Regions from separate parts of the Phyllobacterium sp. 01N428 genome, predicted to be linked through region 2. Evidence: riboswitches for the same ligand, from Rfam matches in the RefSeq annotation. Region 2 holds a riboswitch; the other holds the start of a gene.

Region 1 (7,704 bases), on a different contig from region 2:
TGTCAAGGGGTCGCGAGCGGGCTCCGCCGTCACCGGAAGTGCTTTGAAAGCTTCAGGCCCTGCGCCTGGTAGTTGGAGCCGAGATCAGTTCCATAGAGGGCGCGCGGGCGCTCCAGCATATGCTCGTAGATCAGGCGTCCGACGATTTGTCCGTGTTCGAGAATGAACGGCACTTCATGGCTGCGCACTTCGAGCACCGCGCGGCTGCCGGTGCCACCCGCCGCCGTGTGGCCGAAGCCCGGATCGAAGAAACCGGCATAGTGCACGCGGAATTCGCCCACCAGCGGGTCGAACGGCGTCATCTCGGCGGCATAGAGCGGCGGCACGTGAACCGCTTCGCGCGAGACGAGGATATAGAACTCATCGGGATCGAGCACGAGTTCCCGGGCGCCGCGATCATGGATCGGCTCCCAGAAGTCGAAGAGATCGTGGACGCCGCGCCGGTCGACATCGACGACACTTGTATGATGCTTGCCGCGATAGCCGACAAGGCCATTCTGGTCGCCGGTCAGGTCGATTGAAAGGGCAATGCCACCCCCGGAAATATTGGGGGTTTCGGAGGCAACGAGCGTCTCGGCGGCGTGAAGTTCCGCAAGCTCTGTTTCCTCCAGTTGCGCGCGCCCGGTCCGGAAGCGGATCTGCGACAGGCGCGAGCCGGTGCGGGCAACGATCGGAAAGGTGCGCGGGCTGACTTCAAGGTAAAGCGGGCCATGGTAGCCGGCCGGAACCTTGTCGAACTCCTGCGCGCCATCGACGATGACCCGTGTGAAGATATCGAGGCGCCCGGTCGAACTCTTCGGATTGGCGGAGGCTGAAACCTCGCCAGGCAGCGCCAGGCTTTCAAGGAGCGGAACGATATAGACGCAGCCGGTCTCGAGGACCGCGCCCTCGGTCAGATCGATTTCGTGCAGTTTCAGGCGGTCGAGCTTGTCGATGACCGGCGTGCCCGGGCCCGGCATGAAGCTCGCGCGTACGCGGTAGGCGCGCTTGCCGAGGCGCAGATCGAGGCTCGCAGGCTGGATCTGGTCGACGTCGAATTCGCGCTCGGTCTTGAGTGCTCGCGCCTCAAACAGCGCCCTGATGCCGCTATCGGCCAATATGCCCGCTTCTCGTCTCGCCATGTCGACCATCCATACAAAGAGACGAAAAGCTTTAGCGCCTCACCCGATTGACGCAAGCGGCCAAGAGGATTAAAGCACTTTTATCCCGTGGTGATTTGGCCGGCCGGCTTGCAGCCACGTAAAATAATTTGCTAAAAGAGGCCCGGTCTCGTCCGGCCTTTTTGCGATACCCGCAAGGCCGGTTTTTTATTGGCCAGTTTTCTGGCAGATTGAGACAGCGATGACCAAGGATACCACCCGCAAACTGCGTCCCGCCACCCAGCTCGTCCATGCCGGCACCCTGCGTTCCGGCTTCGGGGAAACCTCCGAAGCCCTGTTCCTGACGCAAGGCTTCGTTTACCCGTCCGCAGAAGCGGCCGAGGCGCGTTTCAAGGGCGAAGAGCCCGGATTCATCTATTCGCGCTATGCCAATCCCACGACCGACATGTTCGAAAAGCGCATGTGCGCCCTTGAAGGCGCGGAAGATGCGCGCGCCACCGCTTCGGGGATGGCCGCCGTTGCTGCCGCAATCCTCTGCCAGGTGCGAGCCGGTGACCACGTGCTTGCCGCACGGGCGATGTTCGGCTCCTGTCGCTACATCATCGAGACCATGCTGCCGCGCTATGGCGTTGACTTCACGCTGATCGACGGCTCCAGGATCGAGAATTGGGAAAAGGCGGTTCGCCCCAACACCAAGGTGATGTTCCTCGAAAGCCCGACCAATCCGACGCTCGAAGTCATCGATATTGCAGCCGTCGCCAGGGTCGCGAACTCCGTTGGCGCCAAGCTGATCGTCGACAATGTGTTCGCAACGCCGCTCTTTCAAAAGCCGCTCGAACTCGGCGCCCACATCGTCATCTATTCGACGACCAAGCATATTGACGGCCACGGCCGCTGCCTCGGCGGCATGATCCTATCGGACAAGCAGTGGATCGACGAAAACCTGCACGAATATTTCCGCCACACGGGACCCGGGCTTAGCCCGTTCAATTCCTGGGTCATGCTGAAGGGGCTCGAAACGCTTGCCGTGCGCGTACACCAGCAGACGAACAATGCAGCCAAGATTGCCGACTTCCTTGCCGGACATCAGGCCGTCTCGAAAGTGCTTTATCCCGGCCGCGCCGATCACCCGCAGGCAGATATCGTCGCCAAGCAGATGAGCGGTGGCTCGACGCTGATCGCCTTCGAGGTCAAGGGCGGCAAGAAGGCTACGTTTGCGGTCGAAAATGCACTGGAGATCATCCAGATCTCCAACAATCTCGGCGATTCAAAGAGCCTTATCACCCACCCGACAACGACGACGCACAAGAACCTGACGGACGAGGCCCGTGCCGAGCTCGGCATATCCGATGGACTGCTGCGGCTTTCCGTCGGTCTCGAAGACGTCGATGATCTCATCGACGATCTCGATACGGCACTGAACGCATCGCGCTAGGGCCTGGCTATAGCTGGTGGCGCACCGACACTGATTTTGGCGCGGCCTTCCGCCACGCCATGGCCATGGCATGGCGCACGACATCTGGCTCGGCCATGGCGAGGATGACAAAGGTCGCACCTTTCTCGCCCCAGCCGCCCGGCACCTGTTCGAACATGTCTGCAGAGGTCTCGCGCATCATGGCCTGGTCGTCTCGCGTCAGCATCAGAACCCCGCGCTGCTTTTCCGGACGCAAGGTGGCGAAGATTTTGTTGCTCACACGAAAATCGGTTGTGCCAAAGTGGCTGCGTTGCGTGCTTTCCGGAAATGAGTGCGCCATGGCGGCGAAGGCTTCCAGGGTCATCATGACTGGCTCCTTTTGCATCCCCGATCCTACCAAATGAACCGTGACCGACGAAGGTTTTAGTTCGATCCGTGACCAGTAATGGTTGACGCATCGGCCGTGAGTGGCGATATCAAGGAGTGAAATCGAGAGCAGGCATGTACAAGGCGACAACGCGCGATATCGAAGTGACGGTCGAGCCGTTCTATCTGGAGGATCAATCCAACCCGGAGGAAAATCGCTATGTCTGGGGCTACCGGATAACCATTGCCAATGACTCGGACCTGACGGTGCAATTGCGCGCCCGCTACTGGAGGATCACCGATGGCAACGGCCATATCGAGGAGGTCCGCGGACCGGGCGTCATCGGCGAGCAACCCATTCTCGATCCGGGCGACTCCTTCCAATATTCATCCGGCTGTCCGCTGACGACGACATCAGGGGTCATGGTCGGGCGCTATTCGATGCAGACAACGTCAGGCGAGCGCTTCGATATCGAAATTCCGGCCTTCTCGCTCGACCTTCCCGATCAATTGCGGACCTTGAACTGATGGCCGAAACCGAACGCACCAACGCGCCCTATCTGAAGGCCCTCACCTGCTCCGCTATCGTCTTCGCACTGGCGATCGGCGCCTATTTCCTCGGCTATACCCTACCGAGTTTCACCAGCGCCTCCGACGCGGCCAGCCGATTGTTCGGCCTTGCCCTGGTCCCCGGACTGATTGTCGGCCTGTTTGCCAAGAAATCGCCAAAGCCATGGCCGTTATGGCTGATTATCGGCGGGTTCGTCGTTGTTCTGATCGCCGTCACCGTCATCCATGAAATGACGGCTTCGATGCGGGTCTGACCGCCGGATCGGTCAGTTTTTCGGCAGGAACTCGCCCGGATCGAACTCGTAGTGCGTCGAGCAGAATTCGCAGGTGACGCTGATCTTGCCGTCTTCGATACTGTCCTCGATCTCTTCGGCCGTGAAGCCTGAGAGCACGCCGGCAATCTTCTCGCGCGAACAGGAGCAGTCGTCGTTGACGCGGACCGCATCGAAGACGCGGACGCCGCGCTCGTGGAACAGCCGATAGAGCAGACGTTCCGCGCCAACCTGCGGATCGGTCAGTTCAGAGCTCTCGATCGTCGCGACCAGCGCCTTGATTTCGGCCCAGTCGTCATCCTCGAAAAACTCGTCCTCCTCATTGCTCGGCGCATCGCCGGCCGGCAGGTCCCGCTGGCGCATGCGAAGCTCGGATTCCGGCAGGAACTGCACGATGAGACCGCCGGCGCGCCATTGTTCGACAGGCTTGCCGTCCGGGCCTCGCTCCACGAGCTTGGCGACGGAGAGGCGCACATCGGTCGGAATCTGCTCCGACTGGCGGAAGTAGGTCTTGGCAATCTCTTCGAGGTTCGAGCCGTCGAGTGCGACGATGCCCTGGTAGCGTTGTGTGTATTCGCCCTGGTCCACGGTCAGCGCGAGCGTGCCGCTGCCGATCAATTCCTCCTGGGCGGTACGGTGCTCGGCAATCGCCTCCGCCAGACGTTCCTCGTCGTAGCGCGCATAGGCGCGCACGGAATTTGGCGTGCGGAAATCGACGACCAGCATGTCGACGGGGCCATCCGACTGCGACTGGAAGATGAACTTGCCGTCGAACTTCAGCGAGGTACCAAGCAGCACGGTCAAAACGATGGCTTCGGCGAGCAGCTTTGCAACGGGTTCGGGATAGTCGTGGCGATTGAGGATCTCATCGAGCGTCGGCCCCAATTGCACCGCACGGCCGCGGGCATCGAGATCCGCAACCTGAAACGGCACAACGGCGTCGTCGCCGGCAAATACATATTCGTCGGAACGAATTCCGGTATCAGACACTGGAACGTCCTCCTTCAAGACACCATGCGAGAATTGCCTTCTGCGCGTGCAGCCGGTTTTCCGCCTCATCAAAGACCACCGAATGCGGTCCGTCGATGACGGAGTCGGTTACCTCTTCGCCGCGATGCGCGGGCAGGCAGTGCATGAACAGAGCGTCGGGATTGGCATGCTGCATCAATGCATCGTTGACCTGATAGGGCATGAACACGTTATGGCCGCGGGCACGCCCTTCCTGTCCCATCGACACCCAGGTGTCGGTGACGATGCAATCGACGTCCTTGACCGCAGCGACCGGGTCGGTGGTTAGCTTGATCTTGCCGCCGGCGCCGCGGGCCCAGTCAAGATATTTGCTGCTGGGTTCGCTGCCATCCGGCGTTGCGATATTGAGATTGAAATCGAAACGGGCTGCCGCCTCGACCAGCGAGTGCAGTACATTGTTGCCGTCGCCCGTCCAGGCGAACGTCTTGCCCTGCACCGGCCCGCGATGTTCCTCGAACGTCATGATATCCGCCATGATCTGGCAGGGATGCGTGTCATCCGTCAAAGCATTGATGACGGGCACCGTGGCGTTTTGCGCCATTTCGGTCAGGCGGTCATGCGTCGTCGTGCGCATCATGATGATGTCGACATAGCGCGATAGCACCTTTGCCGTATCGGCAATGGTTTCGCTGCGGCCAAGCTGCATCTCCGAACCGGTCAGCATGATGGTTTCGCCGCCGAGCTGGCGCATGCCGACATCGAAGGAAACGCGTGTGCGCGTCGACGGCTTGTCGAAGATCATAGCCAATACTTTGCCGGCAAATGGCTTTTCGATATTGCCGGCTTTCAGCCGTGTCTTGCGTTCGCGGGCGTCGTCAAGGATCGTGCGCAGATCGCCGGACGAGAGCGCTGAAAGGTCGGTAAAATGCCGGAGGTCCTGCTTGATTGTCATGGCTGGCCCCTCACGCGCTCTTCTGTCTGGCGGCAACCGAAAGGCGTTCGGCCGCGGTCTCGATGCGTGAAAGCGCCTCGCGCGCCTCTTCTTCAGATGCAACCAGAGGTGGAAGCAGGCGAATGACGTTGTCACCGGCGCCGACCGTCAGAAAATGCTCGTCGCGCAATGCCTGGACCAGCGTCGTATTGGGCACGACGCTTTTAAGGCCAATCAAGAGGCCGCGGCCGCGCACTTCCGAAATTACGGCCGGATAGCGGTCGGCAATGGACGCAAGGCCCTGCTTCATCGTGAGGGCAATCTTCTGGACGTGTTCGAGGAAGCCCTCCTCCAGGATGACGTCGAGCACGGCGTTGCCGACGGCCATGGCAAGCGGATTGCCGCCGTAGGTCGTCCCATGAACCCCCGCGGTCATGCCCTTTGCGGCTTCGGCCGTGGCAAGGCAGGCGCCAAGCGGAAAGCCGCCGCCGATGCCCTTTGCGACCGCCATGATATCCGGCCTGATGCCCGACCACTCATGGGCGAACAGCTTGCCGGTTCGACCGACGCCGGTCTGCACTTCATCGAGGATCAGCAAAATACCCTCATCGTCGCAGAGCTTGCGCAGAGCGCGCAGATCTTCATCCGGGACGGGGCGTACGCCGCCCTCTCCCTGGATCGGCTCGATCAAGATGGCAGCCGTCTCCGGCCCGATGGCAGCCTTCAAGGCCTTTTCGTCACCGAAAGGCACCTGGTCGAAACCCTCGACCTTGGGTCCAAAACCTTCAAGGTATTTTTCCTGGCCGCCAGCCGCGATCGTTGCCAGCGTGCGGCCATGGAACGCGCCTTCGAAGGTGATGATGCGAAACCGTTCGGGATTGCCGTTGACATAGTGGTAGCGCCGCGCGGTCTTGATCGCGCATTCAAGCGCTTCCGCACCGGAATTGGTAAAGAACACCTTGTCGGCGAAAGTCGCGTCGACAAGACGCTGGCCGAGACGGCGCTGGCCGGGGATCTCGTAGACGTTGGAGACGTGCCACAGTTTTTCGCCCTGGCTCTTCAGCGCTTCGACGAGATGGGGATGCGAATGGCCGAGCGAATTAACGGCAATGCCTGCGGCGAAGTCGAGATAGCGCTCGCCGGTTTCGGTCACCAGCCACACACCCTCACCTCGCTCAAAGCGCAGATCCGCACGAGCAAAAGTGTCGTAAAGCGGTTGCGCGATTGCGTCCGTCATATCGTTACGGGCCTCCAATACCCTGTTTGCCGAAACTGCTGATTACAAAGAAGAAACGGCCGTGTTGAAATCAAAAAGCCGCCCCACAATGCCATTTTGAGGGCGGCCATATGCCAGTAATATCGTCATTCGAACCCCAATTGTCAAATGAACACTTTTGATCCCATTCATCACCAACACGAACCGGATGAGCCGATCCATTAACTACAACTTCTGCGCGTATTCGCTGGAATATTTGCCACCGACTCTGCAATTCGTCATTTCTGCAACAGTCTATCGCGCAAGTTGGGGAAAACCCAAAAAAGCACCCCTGGGATCGGCGCCCGACTCTTGTCACAGAGTCATCGCATATTGTAGCTTGGTAATCGAAAAAGCTAGATTTCGTACGGCGTCCTCGTCATCTGAATAGATATGGTATCGAACCAATCTGGAGCAATCCAGATGCGAGGAAGGATTCAGTCCGGAGTCTACATAAACAAGCCCCATATGGAGCTAGGAAAACGATGAACTGGACAGATGAGCGCGTAGAACAGCTGAAGAAACTTTGGGCCGAAGGTCTGAGTGCAAGCCAGATCGCAGCACAGCTGGGCGGTGTCAGCCGCAATGCGGTCATCGGCAAGGTTCACAGGCTGAAGCTGTCCGGGCGGGGCAAGACCACGTCCACCCAGACACGCAGCAAGAAGATCAACACGGGGTCATCCGGCGCGCGCAGCGGCGGTTCGTCGGGGCATGTCGCGACCCGCGTCGTCAGCCGCAGCATCGGCGCGACCGCTTTGCAGACCGAATACAGCACGGAACTCGTGCCGGTCATGAAGACTGTCACGGATGTCGTCGTGCCGATCTCG
Region 2 (7,704 bases):
ATATGAGATGATCGATCGGCATGAACAATAATAGAGCCTGGTATCTCCGGATTGCCGCTTTTGCCCTGATCCTGATCGTGTTCCTGGGCGCGAGCGTTTACTTCCTTCCGTCTTGAAGGGTGCAAAAAGCCGGATATTCAACATCAACACGTAATTTTGGAAGGGGCGCGGTTTCTTAGGTGAATACTGATGGAGGGTGTATACTGCTCAACGGAGGATATATGCTAAAAACCTATTATAATTGCCCTATTTCCGATGAACCTGTTCATGAAGTGCTACCCCGAGACGGCGATTTCGTTGAATTCTTCTGCCCAACCTGCGGACAGTTTCGGATTTCAAATAAATCGATCAAATCGATGCGCCACAGATCGCGCGGCGAGAGAGAGGCCATGCTGACCGACGCCAGGCGCGATGCTCAAGGCGGAGATGGCATTCCGCTCATAAGAGACAGCCATTCACATGCGAGGAAAACAGATGACCAACGATAAGACGACTTCCACATGGAAGAACCGCCCTCCGGGCAAAATCGGAGAAACCTACACTGTCGATCACCTCATGGAAGCGTTTAACCTCAACAGGGATGATGCCGAACAGTTGATCATCAAATTCAACGGTGATTGCGAGCGGATCAATGCTTCGGTCAGCGCGCGAAAGAGTCGCCGTTAACCACATTTTTTTCGAGCCCCTTTTGCTCACGCTAAAAAGGGCACAATCCTATGGCCTTGCAGGCAAGACATTTCTTTCGACTGCAATCAATCTCCTGTCACAAATGAAGGAAACCGATGACGCTATACCTATGGTATTTCATCGTTCTAGGCGGCCCCGTCTTATTGGGCGCCATAATCGCATTCGATATGATGAAGCGCAGGCAATCTGCCAAGCTCAACGGGAAAGCTCAGGCCATCAAAAAGCTTTGTCCCGCGGAATAAGCCAATCGCTGATTTGCAGCCCCCACTAAAAAGCCCCCTGCCCTACCCACTCGCTTCCTGGAGTGTGTTCTCTCACTTCCGATCACGCGGCGTGCCATAGGCCGCGTCGCGCGGTCGCGAGTACTGATCTATTCTTGGCAAGGTATCGTCGAAGGCAATCCAGGGAAGCTTCAACTGCCAATAGGCATGCGCAGCGGGGGCGAAATGTTCAGGATGATCGAAGAAGCCGATCGTCAAATATATCTCGCCGGCTATGCCCTCATCCTCATACCCGATTGAGGTGCCACAGGTACCGCAGAAGCTGCGCACTACCCCACTCGTTCTTGAGAAGGTCTTTGGTGGCTCATGCGTAAAGCGAAATTGTGCCGTTTTGTAACCCACCCAGATCGTCAGCGGTGATCCGATCGCGCGGCGACAATCATCGTCGTGATCGTAGCAGATCCAGAACGGTTCGCCCTCGGCTTCGGCGGTGACTTGCCCGCAAAAGCAGGCGCACGTTTCCAGCCTTTGTGTCATTCATTTCGAACCAATTGCCTGAAATTTAGTTCCGCGTCGGTTAATTTGCATTTATACATTTTGGATCGATTGCCAAGAATTGGGACCAAGCGAATAAAGATTTGGTCTCGCGATGGTGTAGCATTATTTTGACGGCCGCTTGGCAACATGCACCACGTCGGGGGAATCCATATGAAGAGCAGTGTCAGAGCCTGGTTTATCTTTGCTTTGGTTTTCATTGCGGCCGCGATAATCTATTTTGGCGTACCACTCATTTGGCATGCCTTGTTTGATCGTCCAGCATAGCCAAGGCGAACGTCCGCTTCCTCTAACGCCTTTCCGGAGAAATGATGAGGAAACTCAGTTTAACGAGATCTGCTATGTGGGGCGCTATACTTGGATGCCTGCTGATGGCCATATGGATACTCTATACCGGCAGGGCGCGAAGCGTTCCCGCAACAGGATATCTTGTCGAGCTTCTCGGAGGGGCAGCGGTCGGAGCCGGACTGCTATCCCTCATCGTATGGCTTGTCGGATCGGCTGCGCGCCAGAAATAGCAATCGGACGATCGCCGCCGATTTTTTCTGTCATCATGGTCTGAAAAGAGGGACGCAGTTCATGTTCTACGCCATCTTGGCCTATCACGAGGAAGAGATTGTCGAATCATGGTCGAAAGAGGAGGACGCATCGTTGATGGCCGAACTTCTGGAAATCGGCGACCGCCTTGTAAAGGAAAAGAGCCTGGGCCCGGCGGCCCGCCTTGGGCCGACCCGGCGCGCTGTCACATTGCGCGGCAAGGGAGCCGGTATCGTCACTGACGGGCCGTTTACAGAAACAAAGGAGCAATTGCTTGGCTTCTATGTTGTTGAGTGCCCTGCAATTGAGGGGGCGATCGCCATTGCCCGCGACTTGCGCCGTGCCAACCCGACTGCCGTCTATGAAATCCGCCCGGTCTTGCTCTACCAGTCAGGGGCGACGCTAACGGACGGCGATTGATTGGCGCTCCCGGTAAAGACGTTTTTTCGCTTTGAAGGCGGCAGAACCTCCGCAAACGCCGGACACCGTACAGAAGAGACTTGCGAAGTTGTGATCGTCTGCGTAGAAGTGGCTTCGACATCAAGAGTTGGGTTGACGCCCAACGCCAACCTGCGCTCCGGGCAAGGTGGTACTTCCGTTAGGGAGGATGTGGCCGAACCGGCAATTATACGGATTTAGCTACCGGCGTCTGTCCAGCGAACCAACAGGAACGCGCGATAATGCCGATAAAGATCCCCGACGATTTGCCCGCACGCCGCCAGCTCGAAGCCGAAGGCGTCAATATCATGCGCGAACGGGACGCGGTGCGTCAGGATATAAGGCCACTGCGGATCGGATTGCTCAATCTGATGCCGAACAAGATCAGCACGGAAACGCAGATCGCAAGGCTGGTCGGCGCAACGCCGCTGCAGATCGAACTCACCCTCGTTAGGATAACCAATTACGTGGCGCGCAACACGCCGGTCACGCACATGGCATCATTCTACCGTGCCTGGGAGCAAGTCCGTGCCGAGCGGTTTGACGGATTTATCATTACCGGCGCGCCGGTCGAGCATCTGGCCTTTGAAGACGTGCAATATTGGGATGAGCTCCGCCACATTTTCGATTGGACGCAGTCGCATGTCCATCACTGCCTGACTATCTGCTGGGCAGCCCAAGCTGCACTTTGGCATTTTCACGGCATCCCGAAGCACCATTTGTCGGCAAAGGCTTTCGGCATCTTCAACCACGGCAACCTCGCGCCCGCTTCGCCATATTTGCGCGGTTTCTCTGATGACGTGCTTATGCCCGTGTCGCGATGGACGGAGGTTCGGCGCGACGACATCCCACAGGGGCGCGGCATAGAGGTGCTACTTGAGGGAGAGGAGACGGGGCTAGGTCTGGTCGATGATCCCTCCTGCCGGTCGCTGCACATGTTCAACCACCTCGAATATGACACGAACTCGCTTGGCGACGAGTATTTCCGCGATCTCGCAAACGCACCGTCAATGCCGCTGCCGCGCAACTACTTTCCCGATGACGACTCGTCACGAAAGCCGGCGAACCGGTGGCGCAGCGCCGCCCATCTGCTTTTCGGCAATTGGATCAATGAGATCTATCAAACCACGCCTTTCCACGTGGACGACATAGGCATGATACCGCGACAACTGGCAGGCTGACGCGATAAGGAATGTCGCTGCTTTATGCGCGGATTCTTTGACTTATGTAAATGATACTGAAGCTTATTTGTATTTAGCTTCCGGTCGACCTTGATGCCATTTGCCCGTCCAGCCTGATTTCGTATTAGAATCTAGGCCGTCCGGATGCCGGGATCATGATAGTGGAAGCGGAAACCCGAAGGTTCCGCGCTTGTTCCCGATGCGCACCACCTCGCACCCTTCATCGGGCATGAGAAACGGAATCTCGCACGCCCTCCCCGACGTCCGTGTCCCATTGATGCCGACGACTGCAATCGACGTTCCGGAAGTCGGTTGGAAATTGGATCAACCGTGTCCAAGTTTCGCTCGTGCGGCTGGCCACCCTGTTGCAGCCCGTCGCCTGGTTACCGGATAGTCTAGCTCGTCAGAACTTCCGTCACCACACGCGACGCGAAGTCGGTGTCGCAAGCTGCGTTGAACGTGAGCGGGTACTTGACTAGCTCCAACTTAGGGACATCTCAGCAAGCGTGGTCTCTGACGCCAAGCGTTTATTGTCGATCTCCCCGTTATCCACTTCCCCCGCCGGGGTGATTGTTGATTGGAGTTGGATCTGTACCATCAGGCTGTGCAAGGCAGAGTCCACCTCCCGACCTTGTGACCCCGAGGGCGCCGCTGGCATCTTTGCCCGCCAGCGGCGCTCCCCCTGTTTTCTGTGCGGGGTACTGTCTTGCTCGGGCGCCGTGTGGCGCCCTAACTTGGTTCAATCCGTCCCAGCCGCATCAACAGGGCGATACAGGCGAATGTCCTGCGAAGGCGTGCAGTCAAATGTCTCGCGGTAAAGCTTCGAGAAACGGCCTGGATTGGCAAAGTGAAAGCGGGCGGCGAGCTCCCTGACAGACATTGCGTCCCCATTCTCGATGATCTTTCGAGCCGCCTCGATACGGCAATCCAGCAGCACCTTCATAGGCGTTACCCCCTTCAGCTTGCGGAACAGGCGTTGCAATGACCGGGTGTTTACACCGACCGCGCTGGCGATATCGGACAGATTGATAGGCTGAAGAAGATTATTGCGAATGAAGTCCTCCGCGGCAGCGAATTGCTGCGAAGGACTTTTGGCCGGGACCGCGCTTGCGCTCGTAGGCGTTGGTTCATCCATTTGGCCTGAATGGGAGGGCGCGGAACCAAAGAGGGCCGTGTCATCTATCATTCTTGATAACTCTTATTGAGTGTTGAGATTCGCAGATCGGCGAGTGCAACCGGATGTTGAAATCGAATTAAGTAAAACGAGTGATTGTGCAAACCTTAAATCAGCCGAGCAAATTTCAAAATTCGACCTTAGATCTATGTCGGGACGTACCGTGTTGACAGCTGTCAACGCTGCGCTTTGGTGACATGAAGTTGACAGCTGTCAACTGACGCCCATGTCAAGTGACGCTATCGACTTCACTATTTGTAAACCACATTTCCATACAGTCAGAGCTTAAATGCACCGGCTTGTAAGCGAGTACTGCAGTGTCCCAGAGCAACGACGCATTCACAACCGAGACTAAATCGCACTGTGTTTCCAGGCGCCAAATTCTGATTGGCGTCGGCTCGCTCGCATTGGCGGGTGTAGGGGGCTGCACCCAAACGACTTTTGAACTGCCCGAAATGAATATCGACCCGCTCCCGACCAGCGGTATCCGCCCGCAAATCAGCGTCGACAAATCCGTGACCGCACCCGACGTCATGTATGCGGCGGTGCAGGAAGGACCTTACTCACTTCCGGCCGTTCCCTATCAGAAAATTCCGGCGCAGTTTCGTCGCCAGATTGTTGTCGACCCGACCGGCGAGCAACCCGGCACGATCGTCGTCCGGTTGCAGGAGCGCTACCTTTATCTTGTCCAGCCAGGTGGTGATGCTATTCGCTACGGGGTCGGCATTGGCAAAGCCGGATTCTTGTGGAGCGGGCGTGCTAATATCCAATACAAGAAGGAGTGGCCGAGGTGGACGCCACCACGCGAAATGATCGGCCGCAAACCCGAACTTGCGAAATACGAAAATGGCATGGAGCCCGGTCCGCAGAATCCGCTGGGCGCCCGCGCACTCTACATCTACAAGGATGGCGTCGATACCGGATACCGCATCCATGGCTCGCCGGAATGGTGGTCCATTGGACAGTCGATGTCCTCTGGCTGTGTCCGCCTTATCAACCAGGACATCATCGATCTTTATAATCGTGTCCCTGGAAAAGCGACGGTCGTGGTTGGCTAACGTCGCCAAAGCGTCTAGACTAGGCGTTAGACCAGCTCGTTGTTCACTCTCTTCAACATTACCGAATCGGCAACGCGGCTGGAAGCGAATGCGCATATAGCTTCCGCTTAACCTTTCGTTTACCATGTTTTCAATGGTTTACGATTCGGCTGATTTTTCACCCTGGGATTTGCTTGCTCCGCTCGTTGCCGCAGAGGACGCTCTTGCACGCCTCGACGACCGGCTTGGACGAAAAGGGGACCTTGGTGAGCCGAGCGGCCGCCGCACGCGGGAAGGGCTGCTGCGGGAAAACGAAGGCTGGATAACCCGCTCTCACTTTATCGAAGCATGCAATGCCTTATGGCTCGCTGGTGAACTCGTCCACACCGAGGACCTTGTGCTTCACGATGCCCGGATGGATATTCGCACCCCAACCCACGAGTTGACCAAGGCACACGCGATCCTGCGTTGCCGGCGTCAGGTCGCGGGCAACGCCCCCGGCTGGGCCCTTAGCGCAAAAGGCATTGCCGCGCTGCGTGGACGCACACTTAGCGAGGCCCCGCTCACGCCCATTATTCCTGTTCATCGCCCGGAGCCGGTTACAGAAATCGCGAAAACCGAAGCCGAGAATGAATTCGAGGACGGCCTGGCCCGCCTCGATACATTGCTGGACCGCACGACGCGGCTTCTCGCAGAGCCCGGAAATTCCGCTTTTCCGAATCCTCCCTCCAGGCAGGGGACAGAACCGCCTCCCTCGGCGGTGACCCCGGACGGCGACCCACTCGTTTATGATCCCGATTGGGACGAAGATGCGCGACTGGATCGTTGGCTCAAGGTGTATGAACGTTCGCATGGCCTGCCGCCGCTGCTTGCGGCAGCTGTGGCCTGGGATGCGTGGGAACAGATCGAGCCGCTACAGCACCAGCATTGGCTTGGTCCCATGCTCGTTGCCGCCATGTTGCGGGAACGCGGCAAGACAAAATCACACATGGCCGCCTTGAATGCGGGTTTGCGTTCCGTCCCGCGCGAGCGGCGCCGCTCGCGCGACCACACAACGCGTCTGCTCGCGTTTCTGGAGGCAGTCCAGACCTCCTCAACGACCGGTCTCAAGGATGTCGAACGGCTTGGACTCGCCCGCATGCAGATGGAGCGCAAATTGAAGGACCGCCGCTCCACCTCCAGCCTGCCGGGGATGATCGATCTTGTACTTTCACTTCCTATGGTTTCGACGGCTCTGATTGCCAAGGAACTCAAGGTGTCCCAGCGCGGCGCCCTGAATCTCATCGCGGAACTTGGCGTGCGCGAGATGACTGGCCGCGGGCGCTACCGAGCATGGGGAATCATCTAGCACGCGAATATTCACCAGAATATAGTTGATTATTTTACTCATAAATAATAAGCCGCTCTCCACGACAGTTGAAGGAACGGCTAATGAAGCAGACACAGGCCGACAAAGTCTCGAAGGCATGTTTTTTGCAATGGTCGCCGGTTGGCCCATTGTTCGCCGCGCTCGTATTCGCGGCTACCGTTTGCGGAACGGCACACGGACAGGAAACGGTAACCCCTCCCGAGCCCAACTCAGCGCAGCAATCGGCGCCCGCCCCGGAAACAACAAACCCTGCTGCAACCACGCCTCTACCAACCATATCACCTGCGCCTTCAGGCGCGGTTCTGCCGATGGATGCGTCGGCTCCAACCCCGCAGGCCACGCTGCGGAATTTGCCGCACAATCTTTCACCATGGGGCATGTTCATGGCGGCCGACTGGGTCGTCAAAGGTGTGATGATCGGGCTTGGCTTTGCTTCACTCGTCACCTGGACCGTATGGCTCGCCAAGACACTCGAACTTGCAGGCGCGCGCCTTCGCGCTTATCG

The links. Region 2 has a riboswitch for S-adenosylmethionine ahead of AC1DNI_RS14375 (homoserine O-succinyltransferase). Riboswitches for the same ligand answer to the same signal wherever they lie in the genome.
Region 1: linked by a shared signal. The riboswitch ahead of AC1DNI_RS04255 (O-succinylhomoserine sulfhydrylase) and the one ahead of AC1DNI_RS14375 (homoserine O-succinyltransferase) in region 2 are both predicted to bind S-adenosylmethionine.

The regions. Positions count from the first base shown of each region.
Region 1 is NZ_JBFTRH010000001.1:888,417-896,120, reverse strand. Features, by position in the region: gene AC1DNI_RS04260 (2'-deoxycytidine 5'-triphosphate deaminase) at 30-1,121, opposite strand; SAM riboswitch at 1,199-1,278, shown strand; gene AC1DNI_RS04255 (O-succinylhomoserine sulfhydrylase) at 1,342-2,535, shown strand; gene AC1DNI_RS04250 (MmcQ/YjbR family DNA-binding protein) at 2,543-2,881, opposite strand; gene apaG (Co2+/Mg2+ efflux protein ApaG) at 3,016-3,408, shown strand; gene AC1DNI_RS04240 (hypothetical protein) at 3,408-3,704, shown strand; gene AC1DNI_RS04235 (Hsp33 family molecular chaperone) at 3,717-4,712, opposite strand; gene argF (ornithine carbamoyltransferase) at 4,705-5,643, opposite strand; gene AC1DNI_RS04225 (acetylornithine transaminase) at 5,654-6,859, opposite strand; gene AC1DNI_RS04220 (GcrA family cell cycle regulator) at 7,363-7,704, shown strand, end outside.
Region 2 is NZ_JBFTRH010000005.1:166,111-173,814, forward strand. Features, by position in the region: gene AC1DNI_RS14355 (hypothetical protein) at 475-666, shown strand; gene AC1DNI_RS14360 (GFA family protein) at 1,002-1,445, opposite strand; gene AC1DNI_RS14365 (hypothetical protein) at 1,835-1,981, shown strand; gene AC1DNI_RS14370 (YciI family protein) at 2,043-2,420, shown strand; SAM-I-IV-variant riboswitch at 2,533-2,639, shown strand; gene AC1DNI_RS14375 (homoserine O-succinyltransferase) at 2,681-3,619, shown strand; gene AC1DNI_RS14380 (helix-turn-helix transcriptional regulator) at 4,359-4,754, opposite strand; gene AC1DNI_RS14385 (L,D-transpeptidase) at 5,111-5,851, shown strand; gene AC1DNI_RS14390 (RHE_PE00001 family protein) at 5,985-7,178, shown strand; gene exbB (tonB-system energizer ExbB) at 7,262-7,704, shown strand, end outside.